4 regions of the Bradyrhizobium sp. 153 genome follow, and region 3 is predicted to be linked to each of the others. Evidence: predicted binding sites of a transcription regulator. Region 3 holds the regulator's gene; each other region holds the start of a gene.
What was found. The regulator LexA, encoded in region 3, represses DNA repair genes until DNA is damaged. The targets are predictions, from matches to a motif close to TGTTCNNNNTGTGTTCNG.
Positions count from the first base shown of each region.

Region 1: the regulator LexA is predicted to act here: its motif matches at 1,886-1,903, upstream of uvrA (excinuclease ABC subunit UvrA).
Region 2: the regulator LexA is predicted to act here: its motif matches at 1,757-1,774, upstream of IVA91_RS21670 (ribonuclease T2).
Region 4: the regulator LexA is predicted to act here: its motif matches at 2,185-2,202, upstream of IVA91_RS08635 (helicase-related protein).

Region 1 is NZ_JADPKH010000129.1:16,649-21,401, reverse strand. Features, by position in the region: gene uvrA (excinuclease ABC subunit UvrA) at 1-1,789, opposite strand, end outside; gene IVA91_RS30970 (outer membrane protein) at 2,076-2,744, opposite strand; gene IVA91_RS30965 (outer membrane beta-barrel protein) at 2,977-3,759, opposite strand; gene IVA91_RS30960 (single-stranded DNA-binding protein) at 4,209-4,697, shown strand.
Region 2 is NZ_JADPKH010000083.1:214,571-219,323, forward strand. Features, by position in the region: gene IVA91_RS21650 (ATP-binding protein) at 1-110, shown strand, start outside; gene IVA91_RS21655 (DUF3617 family protein) at 176-706, opposite strand; gene IVA91_RS21660 (hypothetical protein) at 751-1,056, opposite strand; gene IVA91_RS21665 (hypothetical protein) at 1,240-1,701, shown strand; gene IVA91_RS21670 (ribonuclease T2) at 1,821-2,525, shown strand; gene rlmJ (23S rRNA (adenine(2030)-N(6))-methyltransferase RlmJ) at 2,715-3,575, shown strand; gene IVA91_RS21680 (cold-shock protein) at 3,827-4,042, shown strand; gene IVA91_RS21685 (outer membrane protein) at 4,112-4,735, opposite strand.
Region 3 is NZ_JADPKH010000128.1:106,232-110,984, forward strand. Features, by position in the region: gene IVA91_RS30620 (ComEC/Rec2 family competence protein) at 1-879, shown strand, start outside; gene IVA91_RS30625 (hypothetical protein) at 1,018-1,452, opposite strand; gene lexA (transcriptional repressor LexA) at 2,007-2,708, opposite strand; gene glp (gephyrin-like molybdotransferase Glp) at 2,886-4,097, opposite strand; gene IVA91_RS30640 (hypothetical protein) at 4,319-4,525, opposite strand; gene IVA91_RS30645 (HAD-IA family hydrolase) at 4,687-4,753, opposite strand, start outside.
Region 4 is NZ_JADPKH010000029.1:131,001-135,753, reverse strand. Features, by position in the region: gene rpmB (50S ribosomal protein L28) at 41-346, opposite strand; gene IVA91_RS08640 (DUF3108 domain-containing protein) at 921-1,730, shown strand; gene IVA91_RS08635 (helicase-related protein) at 2,484-4,753, shown strand, end outside.

The DNA.
Region 1 (4,753 bases), on a different contig from region 3:
TGTCGAGCACGTAATCGGCCAGCCGGATCGCGTCCTCGTCATGCTCGACCACGACCACGGTGTTGCCGAGGTCGCGCAGGCGCTTGAGCGTATCGAGCAGACGGGCGTTGTCGCGCTGGTGCAGCCCGATCGAGGGCTCGTCGAGCACGTAGAGCACGCCGGTCAGGCCCGAGCCGATCTGCGAAGCCAGGCGGATGCGCTGGCTCTCGCCGCCGGACAGCGTGCCGGAGGAGCGGGACAAAGTGAGATAGTTGAGGCCGACGTCGAGCAGGAAGGTGAGGCGCTCGCGAATTTCCTTCAGGATGCGCCCGGCGATCTCGTTCTGCTGCGCGTTGAGCGCATCAGGCACGGTCTCGAACCATTCGCCGGCCTTCCTGACCGACAGCTCCGAGATCTCGCCGATATGCTTGCCGCCGATCTTGACGCAGAGCGCCTCGGGCTTGAGCCGAAACCCGTGGCACGCCTCGCAGGGGACGTCATGGAAATATTTCGCCAGCTCCTCGCGCGCCCACTCGCTCTCGGTCTCGCGATAGCGGCGGTTGATGTTGGTGATGACGCCCTCGAACGGTTTTTTGGTGTCGTAGGAGCGCACGCCGTCTTCATAGGAGAACTTGATCTCATCCTCGCCGGAGCCGTAGAGAAGCGCGTTTTGCGTCTTCTTGGGCAGGTCCTTCCACTTGGTGTCGAGCGTGAACTTGTAGTGCTTGCCGAGCGCGTTCAGCGTCTGCACGTAATAGGGCGATGATGACTTGGCCCAGGGCGCGATCGCACCCTTGCGCAGCGTCAGATCCTTCTCGGGGATGACGAGATCCTCGTCGACATGCTGCTCGACGCCGAGCCCGCCGCAGGCGGGGCAGGCGCCGTAGGGATTGTTGAAGGAAAAGAGTCTCGGCTCGACCTCGGGGATGGTGAAGCCGGAGACCGGGCAGGCGAATTTTTCCGAGAACAGGATGCGCTCGGGCCCGCTCTTGTCGTGGATCTTCGCGGTCTTTTTTTTCTCTTCCGCGGGTGCGGCCGCCGGCGCGTCGGCGAATTCGACGACGGCAAGGCCTTCGGCGAGCTTCAGCGCGGTCTCAAAGCTCTCGGCGAGGCGCTGGCCGATGTCGGCGCGCACCACGATCCGGTCGACCACGACGTCGATGTCGTGCGGGAATTTCTTGTCGAGCGTCGGCGCCTCCGCCAGCTCGTAGAAGGTGCCGTCGATCTTGACGCGCTGAAAACCCTTCTTGAGCCATTCGGCGAGCTCTTTGCGGTACTCGCCCTTGCGGCCGCGCACGACCGGAGCGAGCAGATAGAGGCGCGTGCCTTCCGGCAACGCCAGCACGCGGTCGACCATCTGCGAGACGGTCTGGCTCTCGATCGGCAGGCCGGTGGCCGGCGAATAGGGCACGCCGACCCGCGCCCAGAGCAGGCGCATGTAGTCGTAGATCTCAGTGACGGTGCCGACCGTGGAGCGCGGATTCTTCGAGGTCGTCTTCTGCTCGATCGAGATCGCCGGCGATAGCCCGTCGATCTGATCGACGTCGGGCTTCTGCATCATCTCGAGGAATTGGCGCGCATAGGCCGACAGCGATTCGACGTAGCGGCGCTGGCCTTCGGCGTAGATGGTGTCGAAGGCGAGTGAGGATTTGCCGGAGCCCGACAGCCCCGTGAACACCACCAGCTTGTCGCGGGGAATCTCGACGTCGATGTTCTTGAGGTTGTGCTCGCGCGCGCCACGGATCGTAATCGCGCGCAGGCTTGAGCCCGCGTTCTGTTGTTGGCGCTTGGCCTTGATCACTTCGTCCATCCCGCTGGTCCTCAAGGAATCCCAAAGACGCGCGATCGCGCCAATGTAAAAGGCGCGCTTCGCCCGGAACCGGGATCGGCGCCGATGGGTATGTCAGCGAACGTAGGAAGAACGCGAGCGGATTTCCAGTGGCACGTGCGAATCGTCAACGGATTGTTGGCGGGCTGGCGGCATCTGGCAGCAGCAGGCGCGAGCGGAACTGCGCGGAACGACCCGTAAAACAAAAAGGCCGGCGCGAGGCCGGCCTTTCGTGACGATGTGACGTCGATAGTGATCAGTACTCAGCTCAGTACTTGGCGACCACCGGGCCCCCGAAGTGATAGTTCACGCCGACCTGCACGGTGTGGAAGTTGATCGTGCCGGAGGCCAGCGGAGCGCCAAGGTTAGAGAAGTAGTTCTCGCTGCCGAGGCTGCGATAGAGGTACTCGCCCTTGACCGACCACTGCGGAGCGAAGAAAGCTTCGACGCCCGCACCGACGGTCCAGCCGGAATGCCACTTGCTGTCGGAGACGCTCACGCCGAGGGCGCTGACGGTGATCTTGTTGTCGATCCAGGCGTAGCCGCCGGTGCCGTAGAACAGGACGTTGTTGACGGCCCAGCCGATTCGGCCGCGCACGGTGCCGAGCGCATCGGTCTTGGAGGCGACAGTGATGCCAAGAGCGGTCGCCGAAGCGCTCACGTCAGCCCAGGCGCCATCCGCCTCGATGCCGAACACGACGTTGCCGGTCTGCCAGTTGTAGCCGGCGGTGCCACCGACGAAGCCACCCTGCATCCGCGGGTCGGACGCGTTTTCCCAAGCGCCGCCGCCGACGACGCCGAGGTAGAAGCCGGTCCAGTTGTAGACAGCGGCCGGAGCGATCGGGGCCTTGGTATAGGGGCGCGCTGCGAGGTCAGCGGCTGAAGCCGGAGCAGCGAGAGCGAACAAACAGGCCGAAGCCAACAAAACCTTTTTCATTTTCAACTAATCCCAGTCCCAGTTTCTGTTGTCGCCTTCCATGCCGAAGGCAGCGGACTCAACGGCCCAACTAATGCCGTGCTTACACCACTAAAGCCGCAAGTTGTGTCTCCGAAAAGCCACAACAGTTACAAAACGTCTCGATCACTGACTTATCCGACCGTCCGCTTTGGATAAAACGAAAAAGGCCGGCACGAGGCCGGCCTTTAATCCTTGAACGAAATCAGAGCGATCAGTACCTCGCGACCAGCGGGCCGCCAAAGCGGTAATTCAGCCGGACGAGACCGATGTCGACATCTTGGCCAATTCGGTCGCTCCCGAACACAACGCCCGCCGGCGTGGTAAAGCCGATCGTGCGGTGGCCGAGGAAAATGTGGTCGTATTCGACGCCGACCGACCAGTTTGGTGCGAATCCGAATTCCAGACCGGCCCCCACCGTACCACCCCAGCGGGTTTCACGTGCCGATGCCAGCAGCGTGCCAGCGCCCGGAGTGCCTGCGGCGGCATAGACGTCGTACTTGTCCCCGACCACAGCGGCGCCGCCCTTCACATAGAACAGCACATTGTTCCAGGCATAGCCGACCTGGCCAGTGATCAGGCCAAAACTGTCGATGCGAGAGCGGTTACGATCACCGGTGACCAAAGCGGTGCCAGGGAACAGGGTGCTCACGTTGTCGCCGGAAAAGTCAGCCCAGTTGCCCTGGCCCTCGAAGCCGAACACCCAATTGGTCGACTGCCAGCGATAGCCAATCTGGCCACCGACCGTGCCGCCCGTCGCGTTGTGGCAGCCTTCGCCAACCAGAGTGCCGGTAACAGGCGTCACGAAATCCCAGCACTTGTGGCTCGAACCACCGCCGCCGTTGATACCGATGTAGAAGCCGCTCCAGTCGTAGATCGCGGCAACGGCAGGAGCCGGAGCCTTGGTGTATGGGCGCGCAGCGAGATCTGCCGCGCTTGCGGGAGCCGAGAGGCCCAGCGCCATTGCACCGATTGCACTAAACAGAATCTTATTCATTGCAGTCTCCCCAGTTTCGACCGCTTCTCGAACTCCCCGAAGCGGCTAATTAAGGCGCGACGCCCATATGAACTAATTCCGAGGCAACCCTAGCCTACGAAACCGGCAAAGTCCGTCTCCGAAATGCCACACTCGCGGACCGATTGAGCCAAGCGCAACTTGATGAATGTTAAGCGGTTTCCGCCTTTCGCGGGAACCCAAAAAAGTTCCATCGAGCGGCTGCCTTCATCACCACCATCGCGGCCCGAAGGGCCCGATGTCCGCCTCGGATTGTCACAAAGAACAAATCTGGAACGAAGCCAATGGCGGTGCTATATGTGGGGATAACCCGAGGGGTGATGGGCTGAGCGGCGCCCGCAAGCGTATAGGGTCGCCTCAACGGGCGGCGGAGGAACGCACAGAGCGGACTCGGCCTTTGAAATTCAGTGGCATTGGAGTGGAGAGCGGCGATGGCGGGAAGCGTCAACAAGGTCATTCTGGTTGGAAATCTCGGCAAGGATCCCGAAATCCGCCGCACCCAGGACGGGCGACCGATTGCCAATTTGAGCATCGCCACCTCTGAGACCTGGCGCGACAAGAACACCGGCGAGCGCAAGGAAAAGACCGAATGGCATCGCGTCGTGATCTTCAATGAAGGGCTGTGCAAGGTCGCCGAGCAGTACCTGAAGAAGGGCGCCAAGGTTTACATCGAGGGCGCGCTCCAGACCCGCAAATGGACCGACCAGAGCGGCGTCGAGAAGTACTCGACCGAAGTCGTGCTCCAGGGCTTCAACTCGACCCTGACGATGCTCGACGGTCGCGGCGGAGGCAGTGGCAGCTTCAGCGACGAACCCAGCGGCGACTTCGGCTCGTCCGGTCCCGTAAGCAGCGCGCCTCGCCGTCCCGTTGCCGCTGGCGGTGCCCGCAACAGCGACATGGACGACGATATCCCGTTCTGAGAACACGGATCACGCGGCCGAGGCGCATTGCCCGATCGGGCTCCGCCTGGTGTGTC
Region 2 (4,753 bases), on a different contig from region 3:
GCCTTGGCCTCGCGATCGCCCGCGACATCGCCCGCTCCCACGGCGGCGACATCACGCTCGGCGACAGCCCGATGGGAGGATTGAGGGCGAGCGTGAGGATACCCGTGTAACTGCTCTTGCCTCTCCCCGTTAGAACGGGGCGAGGGAGCCCACCGATTTTCCGGCTACGATCTCGCTACTTCGGCAGCAGTCCCTTCAGCTTATCCACGTCGCGCACGTTCATCTTGAAGCCGCCTGGCATCACGATGTCGCCGGGCTTCTGGTCCGGCTTGCAGGCCCCGAGCCATTTCGCTTCAAGCGTCATGGTGCTATCGCGCCCGGCCGTGCCGGCGACGCCGCCTTGCGCATGCGAGGAGGTCCTCACCGTGTAGGCCGAGTTGAAATCGCCTGATATCTCGGCATGCGAGGTCGTGCTGACGCCAGCGACGTTGCACTCGGAATCGCTGACATAGCCGGTCGCGGTCTTCTTGATCTCCTGCTTGGCGCAGATCTGCCTGGCCATCGGGGAGACGTTGTTGCTCATCTCCTTGTCGACGGTCTCGTCAGTGCAGTGCTGCATGGTCATCTCGGGCACGGGCGAGCCGGTCGTGACCAGCTTCATTTCCCAAAGGCCGGCCTTGCGCAGCGGCAGATCGTCGGCGCTGGCGCTGCCTGCGAACAACACGAGACAGGCGGCCGAGCCGAGCAAAGCGAGTTTGCGCGTCATCGGGGGGGCTCCCGGCTGAGAGATTGCGGCGTTACGACCGCGGTTCAGTACAGCGTGCGGATCGGCTGCTCGGCGGCGCCGTAGGGCACCCAGCGGCAGGAGAACGAGATGTAGCCGCCCTCGTAGGCCTGCACCGCGAGAAATTTGGCGACTTTGCCGTAGCGCGCGCAGTGATCGACCGCGACCTGCCGCGCATCGACCTGGGTCGCCATCGAATAGGCGATGATGCCGCCGGTGTCGTTGCCCTTGAACGGCGGCACTGGAAGAATATCGGCCCGCACCGACTGGCTCGCCATCATACCCGAGACAACCAGGCTGGCGAGAAGACCCGCGGCCGCAATGATTCGCATTCCCGTCACTCCAATTGGTTGGCGCCAGTTTACGGTGCCGGGATGGAAGTGGAAAGAACGGAAGCCATGCCGAGCGCGACGTTGTGGTCAACTCCTGGCGAAGTGTTGCCGCGCTGCACTTGACCCCGCCCAGCCTTCGCGGCACGGTCCCACCTTCGCAAGACCCAGCAGTCCGGATTGCCCATGCGCGCCCCCTCCCTGAAATCGCTCCGCTTTGCCGCCGTGCTCGGCCTCATGTTCGGGGCGCTATCGCTCGGTGAGGCCAGGGCCGCCAATCCGCTCGAGACGAATTTCTGGCTGAGCGGGCCGCGCTACGATGGCGCCGTCGCCGATTGCGACAAGGCGCTGCCGACGATCGCCACCCAGTTCTGGGAGAAGGAAAGCTCGTTCTGGAATTCCTCGTTGAAGATCACCGGCTTCTCCGCCGTTCGCGAGACCGCTTTCCGGCCCTGGCAGTCCGACAACATTCCGCGCCGGTATTGCACCGGCGACGCCATGCTCAATGACGGCAAGGTGCGCAAGGTGCATTTCTCGATTATCGAGGATGGCGGCTTCGCCGGCTACGGCAATGGCGTCGAATGGTGCGTCGTCGGAGTCGACCGCAACTGGGCCTACAATCCAGCCTGCCGCGCCGCCAAGCCCTGATTTGAAGAGTCCCGAGTCGGGCCGATCTGGCGACTGAGCGGCGGTGGCTGCATTTTGTTCTTGAAATGTTCTTATCGCCTACTAGGCTTCATTGCACAGTCTAGTTGAGGGGCATCGCCATGTTTCATTCCAGATTGCATTCGTTTTCCCGCCTGGTGATCTCGCTGACCCTTCCCCTGATCCTTGCCGCAGGCCTGGCCTCGTTCGCCGGCGGCGCAAAGGCCCAGGACAAGCGGCAAAACGCGCCGGGCGAGTTCGATTTCTATGTGCTGTCGCTGTCATGGTCGCCCTCCTTCTGCGAGGAAGCGGCCGAGCGCAACGGCCGCTCACACATGCAGTGCAGCGGACGGCCCTACGCCTTCGTGGTGCACGGGCTGTGGCCGCAATATGAAAACGGCTTCCCCGAATATTGCCAGCGGCCGGCACCGCGGCTGAACCGCGGCATCGTCTCCTCGATGCTGGATTTGATGCCGGCGCCGGGCCTGATCTTCAACGAATGGGACAAGCACGGCACCTGCTCCGGGCTCGAGAGCCGCAGCTATTTCGAAACGATCCGCAAAGCGCGCGCCGCGATCAAGATCCCGGCCGAATATCTCGATCTGTCGCAGGCCAAGACCGTGGCGCCGGCGGAGGTCGAGGACGCCTTTATCAAGGCCAATCCCGGCCTCAGCAATGCCGCCATCTCGGTCACCTGTAACCGGACACGGCTGTCTGAGGTCCGCATCTGCCTCAGCAAGGATCTGCAATTCCGCGCCTGCGACGAGCTCGAGCGCCGCACCTGCCGCCGCGAGCAGGTGACGATGCCGCCGATCAGGGGTGGGTAGAGGGAGCCCTCGGATCGCCATTCCGGAGCGCGCGGCTTGTCCGCCGCAGCCCGAAGAGCGAAGGCGGAAGCGCGGGGCTGGAATCCATCTGTCCGCATTCTCAAAGAAATGGATTTCGGGTTCGGTGCTGGCGCACCGTCCCGAAATGACGGCCGTTACTTTCGCCTCGCGATGTCGTAACTCTCCGCCATGAACTACCGTCACGCCTTCCATGCCGGCAGCTTCGCCGACGTCATCAAGCACATCGTACTGGCGCGCATCCTCACTTATTTGCAGGACAAGCCGGCGGCGTTCCGCGTCATCGACACCCATGCCGGCGCCGGCCTCTACGACCTCGACAGCAACGAGGCGCGCCGTGGCGGCGAGTGGCTGACCGGCATTGCGCGGCTGATGCAGGCGCGGCTGTCGAACGAGACCGCGGCGCTGACCAAGCCGTATCTCGACATCGTCCGCGCCTTCAATCCGAAGGGCGAGCTCAAGGCCTATCCGGGCTCGCCACTGATCGCGCGCGGCCTGCTCAGGCCGCAGGACCGCCTCATCGCCTGCGAGCTCGAGCCGAAGGCGCGGAAAGCGCTGATCGACGTGCTGCGCCGCGACGAGCAGGCTCGCGTGGTCGATCTCGACGGCTGGATGGCACTGCCCGCCTTCGTGCCGCCGAAGGAGCGGCGCGGCCTCGTGCTGATCGACCCGCCGTTCGAGGCCAAGGATGAGTTCGAGCGGCTTGGCGAGGCCTTCTCGGCGGCGTTCGCGAAATGGCCGACCGGTATCTACGTCGTCTGGTATCCGGCTAAGAACCGGCGCGCCACCGACACGCTGGCGCAAACGGTGGCGCGGCTCGCAGCCGCAGCAAAGCCATCAGGAAAATGCCTGCGCCTCGAATTCAGTGTGGCGCCGCAGCTCGATGGCGCGGCCCTCACCTCCACGGGTCTTCTGATCGTCAACCCGCCCTACACGCTGCACGGCGAGCTCAAGACCATCCTGCCCGAGCTCGAAATGCCGCTCGGCCAGGGCGGCGCTGCCAGATTCCGATTGGAGGTGCCGAGGCCGTAACACTCCGGCATTCTTGGGAAAAATATGCAGGAACGGTAGTCAATCTGCGACGAACCGTATTATGCTGTTTCCGTGACTGGCTTTACGTTCCGCTTCCGCGAATGGTTGCGGCGGAGTGAAGGCCCAAGAAAGATCCGGCCGGACCTATGAGGTCCGCCCAAGGATGGCCAGCTCCCGGGCTTCGTAAGGTCCGGTCATGTCGTGACGCGAGTCTGCGTCGCGGCGGAGGAGCAATGAGGGGGAGTTTCCCGATGGCCATGACGGGAACGGTCAAGTTCTTCAACGGCGAGCGCGGCTACGGCTTCATCAAGCCGGACGACGGCGGCCGCGATGTCTTCGTTCACATCACCGCCGTAGAGCGGGCGGGACTGAAGGACCTTGCCGAAGGACAGCGTATTACTTTCGAAGTCGAACCGGACAAGAAGGGGAAGGGACCGAAGGCGGTCAATTTGGTCATCCTCTCCTAGCGAGCCTGGCTTAAAAAATCCCGGCCGCGAGCGGCCGGGAGGTTGGTCCGGTATTTTCTTCTTCAGCTATCAGAAGTGATAGTTCACGCCTGCGCGGACAACGCTGGCGCTATAGCCGTTTGACACGCCCGTAATTGCGAACTGACTCGTCGACAGATCGATGTAGAGATATTCGAGCTTGGCACTCCAGTTCGGCGCAAGGCCGACTTCCGCGCCGGCACCGATGGTCCAGCCGGCCGTGGTGTGCGATTCCGTCCAGCCGAAGGTCTGCGCGCGCAGTTCGCCGAAAGCGAGGCCAGCGGTGCCGTAGAACAGCACATTGCTGAAGGCATAGCCGGCGCGGCCGCGCAGGGTGCCAAACCACGGATTGGAGAACTTCCACGGCGCGAAGGTATCGTCGGCACCGGCGGCCTGAATGTCGCCCTCGACGCCAAACACCCAAGGGCCATTCTGGAAATTATAGCCGGCCTGCACGCCGCCGACGAAGCCGGAAGGCTTTGAGGGATTGTTGTCGACCGAACCCCATTCATAGCCGACGTTGCCGCCTAGATAAGGACCGGCCCAGCTGTACGCATTGAGCGGCTGATTGACGGTATAGGGGGCACGCTGCCCGTAACTGAGATCGGCGGCCCCTGCCGAAGCTGTCCAGCCGGCAGCAACCAACGCGGCTGCGCCCACAACGAGCCCCTTCATCACACACTCCAACGCAAC
Region 3 (4,753 bases):
TTCCATCGCGTCACCCCGTTCGGCGTGCTCGCCAATCTCGGCGCGATGCCGGTGGTCTCGGCACTGGTGATGCCGGCTGGCCTGTTGGGACTGCTCGCGGCTCCCTTTGGGCTTGACAGCGTGTTCTGGTGGCTGATGGGGATCGGCATCGACTGGATGGTCGCGGTGTCGCGCTGGGTGGCGGCACTGCCGGGTGCAGTCGGCCGGATCCCTGCCTTCGGCACCGCGCCGCTGATCGCGGCAAGCCTCGGGATCATCTTGATGGGCCTGTTGCGCACGCCCTTGCGCTGGTCTGGCGCCTTGGTGCTGCTGGCCGCCATCGCGTGGGGCCTGTCGGTGCGGCAGCCCGACATCCTGATTGCCGGGGACGGCGCCAGCGTCGCGGTGCGGGGCAGGGACGGGCAGTTGCATGTGATCCGGGCGAGCAAGGATGGCTTTCTGCTCAAAGAGTGGTTAGCTGCCGACGCCGATCCGCGCGATGCCGGGAGTAGCTCGCTGGCTGACGGCGTGTCGTGCGACGAGTCCGGCTGTGTGACGCCGCTTGCCGACGGTCGGCTGGTCGCGCTTTCACTGCGCATCGATGCGCTGGCTGAGGATTGCAGTCGCGCCGCGCTGGTGGTCACGACGCGCCCCGCGCCGCCCGATTGCGCGGCGATGGTGGTCGACCGGCAGCGTCTCACCAGCCAGGGCGCGCTGGCGTTGACGCAGCGTGGTGACGGCTTTGCGATACAGGCGGTGAGAGCAAGAGGCACAAGCCGTCCCTGGTTGCCGGCCGGCGCCGGCGAGGGTGATTTCGATGGGAGCCTTGTGCCGAGGACGGCCGCGGCCCGCAACCGGGATGCAACGCCGGCGGAGACCGACTTGCAGGTCGACGATTAGGGGCCGGACGATTAAAAACAAATGCGAAGAGTAGGTCCGGGTCCGACCGGACTCCGCAGCACACAAATTATACCATCTCGCCGGCCTCGGCCGGCGATGGCATTTCAATCCTGGCCCGACCCCGCGGGCGGGGACGGCTCAGCCAATCGGCAGGCGCGTGATCGTCGACCGGCTATCGGCAACGATCTGCGGCTTGTGCTCGCGCTCGCTGACCGGCTGCGTCACCGGCAATTGCAGCACGGTTGCGCGCTGGCCTTCGACGAGCTGCGTCACCAGCACGTATTTGCCGTCGGGGAATTCGATCGCGTCATGATGGCGGTCGGGTATGTGCGGATCGATCTTGCCGAACTTGCCGACGCGGGAGTTGATGGTGCGCGTCCAGATCCAGCGATTATCGTAACGGACGTTGTCGGCGAAGGCGAGCTCCGTTCCCGGCAGCAGGCAGACGGCCACGGTCGGATCGGCCGCGGAAGCAAAGCCGCGCGTTGAGGTGCCGCGGAACGTTGTCGACACGATCGTCTCGCCGACTTCGGCGGGGCGAGATGCAACGGCATGCAGGCTGTAGTCACACATCGGGTGCTCCTCATTCGAAGATAGCAACCCGCGCCTCCTTCGGAGGCGCAAGCCTCTATCAGAGTGGAAGCACGTAACGCTCTGCTCGGTTGTGGGCAAATCTGCGGCTGGCGTTGCCGGACACGATCACATTATCTTTCCCGAAGTCATAGGAACAAAGCTCGCTTCAGTGCATTCGGCGGATGCGAGCGCCCGTGGCCTGCGGGCGCCGAGAGGGGGAATGTGGCCAGCTTCGCCGTGGCTGTCGGTTGATGGGAGTTTAGGCGTTGCGGAATAGCTCGCTCCCTACGTGCGCAGATTGCGTGCATGGTGCTGCAATTGAGTTGCGAATGCTTGCGCGGCCGATGCAAGCGATCAGCACGCTGCGAAGGCGCTTAAAGCGATCCTGCGCACGATCTCTTCACAAGCGATGCGTGCTTGGAGCCGCATGCCGAGGATGGAGCGCCGGAGAGAGGGGCCGGATAATCTGCGCAAGACCAAAAGACTATCCAGCTGGAGCGGACCATCGTCCGCTCCAATCGGAATCATTGGTATCGAATGACCGCTGGCCCGTCTCAGTACTTGCGGTACAGCCCGATCAGCTTGCCCTGAATCTTCACCCGGTTCGGCGGCAGGATGCGCACCTCGTAGGCGGCATTGGCGGGCTCGAGCGCGATCGACGCCCCCCGGCGACGAAAGCGCTTGAGCGTCGCTTCCTCGTCGTCGATCAGGGCCACCACGATGTCGCCGGTATCGGCGCTCTCGTTACGCTGGATCAGCGCCATGTCGCCATCGAGAATGCCGGCTTCGACCATCGAATCGCCGCGCACTTCGAGTGCGTAGTGTTCGCCCGAGCCGAGCATGTCGGGCGGCACGCTAATGGTGTGACTGCGGGTCTGCAACGCTTCGATCGGCGTGCCGGCCGCGATGCGACCCATCACGGGCACCGCAACGGGACGCTCGCCTTCGTCCGCGGAAGAACTGGAGCTCGCGCGCACCTTGCCGAGATTGCCCTCGATGACGCTCGGCGTGAAGCCGCGGCGGCTGCCGGCGGCGGCCTGGAGCTCGGGCAGCTTGATCACCTCGATGGCGCGGGCGCGGTTGGGCAGGCGGCGGATGAAGCCGCGCTCCTCGAGCGCGGTGATCAGGCGATGGATGCCCGATTTCGAGCGCAGGTCGAGCGCATCCTTCATCTCGTCGAAGGAGGGCGGCACGCCACTTTCCTTCAGACGTTCGCTGATGAACCGCAGAAGCTCGTATTGTTTGCGCGTTAACATCTCGACCAAAGTCCCCCGGTTGATGTCGTTCGATTCCGAGACGCTAAATTGGAGCGGTGAACCGCTACATGCTCGAAACAAATCATGAACGGACACTATATGTTCGATATGTGTTCCGCAACTGCTTAATTTACCGTGAACGGGACAAAGTTCGCGGAACGCGTGTGGTGGATGCGTTCAGACGGGCAGGCGCAGGACCTCGCAAGGCGAGCCGGCTTCTGCCTTCGGAGCGAACGGTGCGCGGACGAGAAGTGCCTGTGCTGCAGCGAGATTCGCAAGCAGCGAGGAATCCTGGTGATTGACGGGAAGGGCCACCAACGTGCCATCGTCGCGCGTCTCCAGATGTGCGCGCAGATAGTCCGCGCGCATATCGTTTGCATCCACATCGCGGCCGAGCACGGCGCGTTCTTGTCGGTGATGAATCATGGATCGTCCCGACAAGGCGCGAATCAGCGGCACCAGGAACAGGAAGGCGCACACGTAGGATGACACAGGATTGCCCGGCAGGCCGATCACGCGCATCGCGCCGAGCCGCCCATGCATCATCGGCTTGCCCGGGCGCATCGCGATCTTCCAGAACGCCATCGCGATGCCTTCGTCCCTCAACGCCTGCTGGACCAGATCATGGTCGCCGACCGACGCGCCGCCGCTCGTGACCAGGATCTCGGCGCCGCTCTCGCGGGCGCGGCGGATGCCGGCAGTGGTGGCCTCCAGCGTATCGGCGGCAATGCCGAGGTCGATGGTATCGGCCCCCTCGCTGCGGGCGAGCGCGTGCAGGGCATAGCCGTTGGAATAGACGACCTGGCCGTGAGCGGGTGTGGTTCCCGGCATGACCAGCTCGTCGCCGGTGGCGAGGATCGCGACCTTCGGACGGCGGCAGACGGCAAGCTGCGGATGATTCATGGCGGCGGCGAGCGCGAGATCGCGCTCGGTGAGACGGGTTCCCTTGCGCAGGAGCACGTCTCCTTCGGAGAAGTCGACGCCCGCGGGGCGGATGTGGCGGCCGGCAATCGCGGCTTCCTTGATCGTGATGCGCTTGCCGTCCGCAACCGTGTCCTCCTGGATCACGACCGCGTCGGCACCGTTGGGAATGACGCCGCCGGTGAAGATCCGCACGGCTTCGCCGGGGCCCAGCGTTCCCGCGAACGGACGACCCGCCGCCACTTCGCCAATCAAGGTGAGCGTACTATCGAGCTTTGTTGCATCGCTCGCGCGCACCGCGTAGCCGTCCATCGCCGACATTGCTTCCGGCGGCTGTGTGCGCAGCGCCGGGACATCGCGTGCGAGCACGCGATGATAGGCCTCGTTGAGGGAAACCATCGCTTCAGGCAGCGGCTCCGCACCCGCCAGCACCGCGGCAAGCGCGTCAGAAACCGGCATCAGGGCCAAGGGCGGAAACTCCTGCTGAGCATATCGGCAATGGGCGGCGAAAGTTCTAGCCGAGTGCAGGCGCGAGGCAAAGGCGCCGACAGGATGATTTATCCTGCGTGATCTCCGTCATGAAGAATCGTGCTCAGACCGGTCACGGCATGATCCGGAAGGCGAGACAGACCGGTACGAGGATAGCCATGGCGAGGACGAGAAGGATGAGCGCCACGGCCGGCATCGGATCAACTCTGCGTCTGTTCGCCCGAACTGACGCTGGATGTCACGTCCGGAGCTTTGGGGCTTTGATCCTTGTCCGGCAGCGGATCGGCCTGCGACTTTAGGTCGGCGGCCTTGCTGATCAGCTTGGCGGAGAGGCGCGAATCCGAAGTTGTCTTGGCGAATTCGAGCAGCAAGGAGGCTTGCTTTGTGAGGTAGGCTTTGCCCAGCACGAGAATAAGTCCGATGTAGACGTCCCAACGGACTCATAGAGTCCGGAGGGAGGTATTCCGTTCCCGGAACTCTGTACAAAAATGTACAAAGTGAATTGGTTCCATACCCGAGCGGATTTGGGTGCCCGAAACCCGACCCCGATCCTGTTCGGCATCGGTGGTCAAATTCCCAACGCTAGCAAGGCGTTGCCGACATCACCGGGCGAGGTGACATGCACCGCCGTCAGT
Region 4 (4,753 bases), on a different contig from region 3:
GCCACGCGACGCAACTTAGCCCCCGCCCAATTCTGAAATCTTAGCTCGCCTTCTTCGCCGGCGCGTCGCCGACCTTTTTCTGGATGGCGCGCTTCAGCTCGAGGGCGCGCGGCGACAGGACGTCGGCGCTGGCCTTGAGCAGGAAGGCATCTAAGCCGCCATTATGGTCGACGCTCTTGACCGCGTTGGTGGAGACGCGCAGGCGCACGTTGCGCTCCAGGGCTTCCGAGATGAACGTCACGTTGACGAGGTTCGGCAGGAAGCGACGCTTGGTCTTGATGTTGGAGTGGCTGACCTTGTGGCCGACGAGGGGGCCCTTGGCCGTCAGTTCGCAGCGGCGAGACATGGTAGAAATCCTCAGGTTCGAGCCCCCAACGATTTGCGGCCGCCATTCGGGGCGCCACGGGGGCAAATTCTTTCGTCCTTGCAGGGAGCGGGCGGACGTATAGGGGGGAAGGGGCGGGACGTCAAGGCGACGGGCCGTTTTTGGCCCGTCGTCCCGGGGCGCGGGGAGCGCGAACCCGGGATCTCGCGCGGCACCCGCGGTGCGCTCCCTCCCCCGCGCGCGGGGGAGGGTTGGGGAGAGGGCTGTCTCCGCGGAGGGGCAGTCGCGACAGTGCCCCCAAAGGAGAGAGCCCTCACCCGCGCTTCGCGCGACCTCTCCCGCAAGCGGGAGAGGTGACCGCGCCCGCGACCACACCTTCCCCGATCACCAAAACGGCAATGATCGGAACGCCTTACCATCACATAAAGGGCGTATTCGCGGCCGAAGAGTCCTGGGGAGTTCCGCCGCTTTTGGCGCCCAGCACATTGTTTGCCGCTGTTTTTGGCTTAACTAACAAGGCCTGACGGCCCCATTGGATGGCTTCGTGAATATCCTGACCTCTCATCCGCCGCGGCGGCGCGCCGGCCAGTTGGCCCTGGCGGCGCTGTGCGGGCTCGCCTTGGCGTGGGGGGCGGCGCCGGCAGCGGCGCAAGGCAAGCTCGAGGCGCAATATGAGGCGACGTTATCAGGCATTCCCGTCGGCAAGGGCGCCTGGAACATCGACATCCAGGACGACGTGTTCGCCGCCGCGGCCTCCGGCGGCACCACGGGGCTGCTGAAATCGTTCGCGGGTGGCTCGGGCACCGGCGCCTCGCAGGGCCGCGTCGTCAACGGCGCGCTGGTTGCGACCGGCTATCAGGCCTCCACCACCACCTCGAAGAAGACCGAAGAGATCCGCATCACGCTCGACAAGGGCAATGTGAAGGATTTTGCGATCCTGCCGGAGCCGCCGGTCGACCCCGATCGCATCGTCGTCACCGAAGCGCATCGCCGCGGCGTCTGGGACCCGATGACGGCCTCGCTGCTGCGCGTGCCCGGCAATGGCGATCCGGTGTCGCCGGAAGCCTGCCATAACAGCGCGCCCGTCTTCGACGGCCGCATGCGCTACGACTTGAAACTCGATTTCAAGCGCATGGAGAGCGTGAAGGCCGAGAAGGGATACAAGGGCCCGGTCGTGGTCTGCGCGCTCTATTTCGTGCCCGTGGCCGGCTACATCCCCGACCGCCCCGTAATCAAATACCTCGCCGCCCAGCGCAACATCGAGATCGCCTTTGCGCCGGTGGCGGGAACGCGCATCCTGGTCCCGTTCTGGCTGAAAGTGCCGACGCCCTTGGGGCCTGCGATGCTGGAAGCGACGAGCTTCATCACCTCCCCCCAGCCGCCACGCGTCGCCAAGACGCAGTAGCAGTTCTTAACCCTCCCCTGGAGGGGAGGGTCGGCGCACATGAGCGCAGCGAAATGTGCGACGGGGTGGGGTGATCTCTCCCCACGGGCGCTGTGCCGGGCGGAAAGATCACCCCACCCCGCTCGCGCTGCGCGCGATCGACCACGGGCGAGCTACGCTCGTCCCGGACCCCTCCAGGGGAGGGTAAGAACGTATGAGATATCAATGACTTCCCTACTGTGCATGGGGTTGTTTTCGCATTTTTGTTTTGGCAGGTCGGGGAACCTGGAATCCATTTGACTCCCGCCCGATTCTGATTCGACTCCCCGCCGCCCCAGCTTTAAGGAATCCGTCATCAAATCGTCGCTTGTACGGCAGCCCGAGCCTTCATCTAGTGCGCACCTGTGGCGAGTCCCGCGACATGTTGCGTGAACGGAACGGGACGCAATCGGGAGTCAGCGATTCGGCCGCGATTCGTTCTAGAGTCGTTCCGAAGCTTAAGGCGAGCGGGAAAAGCGTCGCAAACTGAGACAGTTGCGCGAGGTTGGGAAGACTGCTCCGCGCTCGCTGTCATCGCCCGGCTTGACCGGGCGATCCAGTACGCCGAGGCGGTCGTGGTTGAGCCGATGAGCCACGGCGTGCCACATGCCCCGGTCAAGCCGGGGCATGACAGCGGAGCGCGTGGTGGCGTTCGGAGACATCGCTGACACCTGATCGCCTCATCGCCTCAAACAGCACTGACATTCGCCCAAATCGGCACTACCTATCTCCGGAATGGCTTTTTCTTCCTCCCCCTTCGCTTCCGAGCGTGCCCCCGGCGCCGGCGTCACTGCGGTGCTCGGGCCGACCAACACCGGCAAGACCCATCTCGCCATCGAGCGGATGCTCGCGCATCCCTCCGGCATGATCGGGCTGCCGCTGCGCCTGCTTGCGCGCGAGGTCTATAACAAGATCGCCGATCGCGCGGGGCCAGAGAGCGTCGCGCTCGTGACCGGCGAGGAGAAGATCAAGCCGAAGAAGCCGCGCTATTGGGTCTCGACCGTCGAGGCGATGCCGCGCGATCTCGACGTCTCCTTCCTCGCCATCGACGAGGTCCAGATCGCCTCCGACCTCGAACGCGGCCACGTCTTCACCGACCGCATTCTCAACCGCCGTGGCCGCGACGAGACGCTGCTCTTGGGCGCCGCCACGATGCGCCCGATCATCGAGCGCCTCTTGCCGGGCGTGTCCATGATCACGCGGCCGCGCCTGTCGCAGCTCGAATTCGCCGGCGACCGCAAGATCACGCGCCAGCCGCGCCGCACCGCCATCGTCGCCTTCTCCGCCGACGAGGTCTACGCCATTGCCGAGCTGATCCGCCGCCAGCATGGCGGCGCCGCCGTGGTGCTGGGCTCGCTCAGCCCTCGCACCCGCAACGCGCAGGTGGCAATGTTCCAGAACGGCGACGTCGACTATCTCGTCGCCACCGACGCGGTCGGCATGGGCCTCAATCTCGACGTCGACCACGTTGCCTTTGCCTCCGATCGCAAGTTCGACGGCTACCAGTTCCGCCGCCTGACGCCCTCGGAATTTGCGCAGATCGCCGGCCGCGCCGGCCGCGCCACGCGCAACGGCACCTTCGGCACCACCGGCCGCTGCGCCCCGTTCGAGCCCGAACTCGTCAACGCGCTCCAGAACCACACCTTCGACGCCGTGAAGATGCTGCAATGGCGCAACTCGAAGCTGGATTTCTCCTCGCTCGGCGCGCTCCAGGTGTCGCTGAACCTGGCCCCAGGGCACGAGGCGCTGACGCGCGCCCCGATCGCCGAGGACATGCGCGTGCTCGATCATGCTGCGCGCGACGTCGATGTGCGCGATATCGCGCATGGCAAGGTGGCCGTGGAGCGCCTCTGGGAGGCCTGCCAGGTCCCCGATTACCGAAAGCTGTCGCCGGCCGCCCATGCCGAGCTGGTGACGACGCTGTACGGCTTCCTGATGCAGAAGGGATGCATCCCCGATAGCTGGTTTGCCGCCCAGGTCGATCAGGCCGACCGCGTCGATGGCGACATCGACACGCTGTCGGCCCGGATCGCGCAGATTCGCACCTGGACCTTCGTCGCCAACCGCCCGGATTGGCTGAAAGACCCCGAACGCTGGCAGGGGATCGCGCGCGAGGTCGAAAATAAATTATCGGATGCGCTCCATGAACGCTTGACTGAGCGTTTCGTTGATCGCCGGACCAGTGTATTGATGCGCCGCCTGCGGGAGAACACGAGCTTGAATACTGAAATCGGCAAGACCGGCGAAGTCATCGTCGAAGGCCACGTCATCGGCCGCCTCGACGGCTTCACCTTTGCACCGGACGCTGCGGAAGCCGGCTCCGATGCGAAAGCCTTGCAGGCTGCAGCGCAAGCGGTGCTCGCCGGCGAGATCAACGCGCGCGCCGAAAAGCTGGGCAATGCACCGGACGAGCAGTTCGTGCTGACCTCCGAAGGCATCATCCGCTGGACCGGCGATGCCGTGGCGCGCCTGTCCGCCGCAGACGACGCGCTGCATCCGCGCATCCGCATCATCTCGGACGAGAGATTGACTGGGGCGCCCCGCGAGAAGGTGCAGGCCCGACTCGAGCTCTGGCTCAAGACGCATATCGAAAAGCTGCTCGGGCCGATGTTCGAGCTGTCAAAGGCCGAGGATGTCACCGGCATCGCCCGCGGCATCGCCTATCAGCTGGTCGAGGCGCTCGGCGTGCTGGAGCGGCCGAAGATCGCCAGCGAGCTGAAGGATCTCGACCAGTCCTCGCGCGCGGTCTTGCGCAAATACGGCGTCCGCTTCGGGGCCTATCACATCTATTTCCCCGGTCTGCTCAAGCCCGCCGCGCGCGCGCTCGCAGCGCTGCTCTGGGCGTTGAAGCAGGACAATGTCGATCTCTCCGCGCTGTCTGGCGCTCAGCATCTGGCATCTTCGGGCCGCACCTCGTTCCCGGTCGACAAGCAGCTGCCGCGCGATGCCTATCGCGTGCTCGGCTACAAGCAGGCCGGCGAGCGCGCCGTGCGCGTCGATATTTT